2 regions of the Enterobacter dykesii genome follow, and region 1 is predicted to be linked to the other one. Evidence: predicted binding sites of a transcription regulator. Region 1 holds the regulator's gene; the other holds the start of a gene.

Region 1 (2,206 bases):
CTCCAGGTAGCCCTGAAGCACGGTTAGCGGGGTTCGCAGTTCGTGGCTGACGTTGGCGAAGAAGTTGCGACGCGCCCCTTCCAACTGGTACATCTGGGTGACATCGCGCGCCACCATCAGCCACTGCTTATCGCTGTAGGGCATCACGCGGATTTCCAGATGGCGACCATTATTGAGCTTCAGATTGTGCGGACGGGTAAAATCACGCTTTTTCAGATACAGCGTGAACTCGGGATAGCGCAGAAGGTTGAGGATATTCTGGCCATTGTCGTCGGGCCAGCGCAGGCCCAGCAGCTGTTGCGCCAGGCCGTTACACCAGAAGATGGTCCCTTCTTCGGTCGTCAGAATCACGGCATCCGGCAGCGACTCTGCGCCGCTGCGAAAACGCTTAATCAGGCTCCCCAGCTCGCGGCGGCGCTTTTTATTACGCATCTGCATCTGATGCAGACCGTACAGCAGCGGCTCCCAGCTGCCGCTTCCCGGCGGCGGCGTCATACTTCGGTCAACCCACAGCCACCAGGAGAGGCGCAGCAGGTTCCAGAAATGCCAGATCAGCAGCCCGGTGACCGACGCCAGCAGAAACCACGGCAGGTGTCCAAGAAAGGCCCCCAGAATGAAGGCCGGAATACAGCATAAGATCAGTTCAAAGACGAGCCTTTTCCATGACAGACGTTCCAGCACGCGTCACACTCCTGTCATTGTTCAGAAACGGGTAGAAAAACGATAACCCGTGCCGCGGACCGTCTGCACCATGCGATCGTGGCCGCTCAGTTCCAGCGCTTTTCGCAGGCGGCGAATATGTACGTCAACCGTCCGGTCTTCGACATACACGTTAGTTCCCCAGACGTTATTCAGCAACTGCTCGCGGCTGTACACGCGTTCCGGGTGGGTCATAAAGAAGTGCAGTAGTTTAAATTCGGTAGGCCCCATGTCGAGGGGATTTTCACCGGTCATCACGCGGTGTGAGGTGGGATCAAGGCTCAGCCCCTGCATCTCTATCACCTCTTCCACCGCCATCGGCGAAATACGGCGCATCACGGCTTTAATGCGGGCAACCAGCTCTTTTGGGGAGAACGGTTTAGTAATGTAATCGTCCGCGCCGGTCTCCAGACCGCGCACGCGATCCTCTTCTTCTCCGCGCGCCGTGAGCATCACAACCGGGATGTCGCGGGTCAGCGCCTCACGCTTCAGGTGTTTGATAAACTGCAGTCCGGAGCCGCCGGGCAACATCCAGTCCAGCAGAATCAGATCGGGCCAGGGTTCATTCAGCTGGTTCACTGCGCTGTCATAATCTTCCGCTTCAACCGGCTGGAAGCCGTTTTGCTCGAGCACGAAGCACACCATTTCACGAATTGGAGCTTCATCTTCTACGACCAGAATACGTCTCGCCATACTTTGCCCTGTCTTATCTTATTTACGTTACAAGTTTGTAATTCGGCGCCATTATGCGTCAGATTTATGACAGATTTATGAAAAACAGTACCACGATAACGGGCAAACCGTTGTTTTATTACAGCGGTTATTTTCCCGTCTCTGAACGTTTATAATCCTGCTTTCTCTTTTTTGCCACGGATCAGCTATGCGCATACTTCACACCTCGGACTGGCATCTGGGTCAAAATTTTTACAGCAAAAGCCGTGCGGCTGAACATGAAGCGTTCCTGAACTGGCTGCTGGAAACGGCCCGGACGCACGAGGTGGACGCGATTATTGTGGCGGGTGACATCTTTGATACCGGCTCGCCCCCCAGCTATGCGCGTGAACTGTACAACCGCTTCGTGGTGAATTTGCAGCAAACCGGCTGTCATCTGGTGATTGTCGCCGGCAACCATGATTCCGTCGCGACGCTCAATGAATCCCGCGACATCCTGGCATTTCTCAATACCACTGTGGTCGCCAGCGCCGGGCACGCCCCGCAGATCCTGAAAAAACGCGACGGCACGCCGGGGGCGGTGCTGTGCCCCATTCCCTTTTTACGACCGCGCGACATCGTGCAAAGCCAGGCGGGGCTGTCGGGCGCGGAAAAGCAGCAGCATCTCCTGCAGGCCATCACCGACTATTATCACCAGCAGCACGCCGATGCCTGCGCCCTGCGCGGCGACCAGCCGATTCCGGTGATTGCGACCGGGCATCTCACCACCGTCGGGGCAAGTAAAAGTGACGCCGTACGTGAGATCTATATCGGCACGCTGGACGCCTTTCCGGCG
Region 2 (2,206 bases), 960 kb from region 1:
AGGAGATCGAATCGAATCTGCAGTACGACGCGGGCGACAAAGGCGCTTATCGTCACTACATGCAGAAAGAGATTTACGAGCAGCCAAACGCCATCAAAAACACCCTGACCGGGCGCATCAGCCACGGTGAAGTGGATCTGAGCGAGCTGGGCGCAAACGCGAACGAACTGCTCGGCAAGGTTGAGCATATTCAGATCGTGGCCTGCGGCACCTCCTACAACTCCGGTATGGTTTCTCGCTACTGGTTTGAATCCCTGGCGGGCGTGCCGTGCGATGTGGAAATCGCGTCTGAATTCCGCTATCGCAAATCCGCGGTGCGTCGTAACAGCCTGATGATCACCCTTTCCCAGTCTGGTGAAACGGCGGATACCCTGGCAGCGCTGCGTCTGTCTAAAGAGCTGGGTTACCTGGGCTCTCTGGCTATCTGTAACGTTCCTGGCTCATCGCTGGTGCGTGAGTCCGATCTGGCGCTGATGACCAAAGCGGGTACAGAAATCGGCGTGGCCTCCACCAAAGCGTTTACCACTCAGCTGACCGTTCTGCTGATGCTGGTGGCGAAGCTGGCGCGTCTGAAAGGCGAAGATGCTTCCGTTGAGCACGACATCGTTCACGGCCTGCAGGCGCTGCCGAGCCGTATTGAGCAGATGCTGTCTCAGGACAAACGCATTGAAGCCCTGGCGGAAGATTTCTCTGACAAACATCACGCCCTGTTCCTGGGTCGTGGCGATCAGTATCCGATTGCGCTGGAAGGCGCGCTGAAGCTGAAAGAGATCTCCTACATTCACGCTGAAGCCTATGCGGCTGGCGAGCTGAAGCACGGCCCGCTGGCGCTGATTGACGCGGATATGCCGGTTATCGTTGTGGCACCAAACAACGAACTGCTGGAAAAACTGAAGTCTAATATCGAAGAAGTGCGCGCCCGCGGCGGTGTTCTGTACGTCTTCGCCGACAAAGATGCCGGTTTTGTCAGCAACGACAACATGCACATCATCGAGATGCCGCATGTGGAAGAGGTGATTGCACCAATCTTCTACACCGTTCCGCTGCAGCTGCTGGCCTATCACGTTGCGCTGATCAAAGGCACCGACGTTGACCAGCCGCGTAACCTGGCGAAATCGGTTACCGTAGAATAATCCCTTCAGGCTCCACCTTCGGGTGGAGCTTTTTTATCCTGCCCGGCTTGTTTTTAATCAATCCTTTCTCGTTTTTAATAATGACAATTTGTCATCTTCAGCTACTTTTTTCAGTGTCACATAAAGAAAATATTTCTGAAAACGTCTTGTCATAAAACCGGCTAAATTGATGAAAAATAAACTTTCTTTTGCGTAATTTTAAGTGAAATTTACGTTGTCATAAAACTGTCATAATTCGTACATTTATCTGTCACCTGTTTGTCCTATTTTGCTCATCGTAGCCACTAAACAACGATTTACGAAATCTTGCAGGAGACATTATGAAAGTTATGCGTACCACTGTCGCAACTGTTGTCGCCGCGACCTTATCTCTGAGCGCGTTCTCTGTATTTGCAGAAGCAAGCCTGACTGGCGCTGGTGCAACCTTCCCTGCGCCGGTGTATGCCAAATGGGCGGATACCTACCAGAAAGAAACCGGTAACAAGGTTAACTATCAGGGTATCGGCTCCTCCGGTGGCGTTAAACAAATTACCGCGAACACCGTTGATTTCGGTGCATCTGACGCTCCGCTGTCTGATGACAAGCTGGCTCAGGAAGGCCTGTTCCAGTTCCCGACCGTGATCGGTGGCGTGGTCCTGGCCATCAACCTGCCGGGCGTGAAGTCGGGTGAGCTGGTGCTGGATGGCAAAACGCTGGGTGACATCTACCTGGGCAAAATCAAAAAATGGGATGACGAAGCGATCGCTAAACTCAACCCAGGCCTGAAGCTGCCTTCTCAAAACATCGCCGTGGTTCGCCGCGCGGATGGTTCCGGTACCTCTTTCGTGTTCACCAGCTACCTGGCAAAAGTGAACGAAGAGTGGAAATCTAAAGTCGGCTCCGGCTCTACCGTTAACTGGCCAACCGGTCTGGGCGGTAAAGGTAACGACGGTATCGCCGCGTTCGTACAGCGTCTGCCTGGCTCAATTGGTTACGTAGAGTATGCGTACGCTAAGCAGAACAACCTGTCCTACACCAAACTGGTTTCAGCCGACGGCAAACCGGTTAGCCCAACCGAAGAGAACTTTGCTAAC

Evidence for each region. The regulator PhoB, encoded in region 1, activates phosphate uptake and scavenging genes when phosphate is short. The targets are predictions, from matches to a motif close to CTGTCATAAAACTGNCNNAT.
Region 2: a site for PhoB is predicted at 1,348-1,367, ahead of pstS (phosphate ABC transporter substrate-binding protein PstS). Genes of this name have one in related genera too.

What each region holds. Positions count from the first base shown of each region.
Region 1 covers NZ_CP126604.1:940,018-942,223, reverse strand. The annotation lists gene phoR (phosphate regulon sensor histidine kinase PhoR) at 1-681, opposite strand, end outside; gene phoB (phosphate response regulator transcription factor PhoB) at 703-1,392, opposite strand; gene sbcD (exonuclease subunit SbcD) at 1,580-2,206, shown strand, end outside.
Region 2 covers NZ_CP126604.1:4,538,488-4,540,693, forward strand. The annotation lists gene glmS (glutamine--fructose-6-phosphate transaminase (isomerizing)) at 1-1,133, shown strand, start outside; gene pstS (phosphate ABC transporter substrate-binding protein PstS) at 1,454-2,206, shown strand, end outside.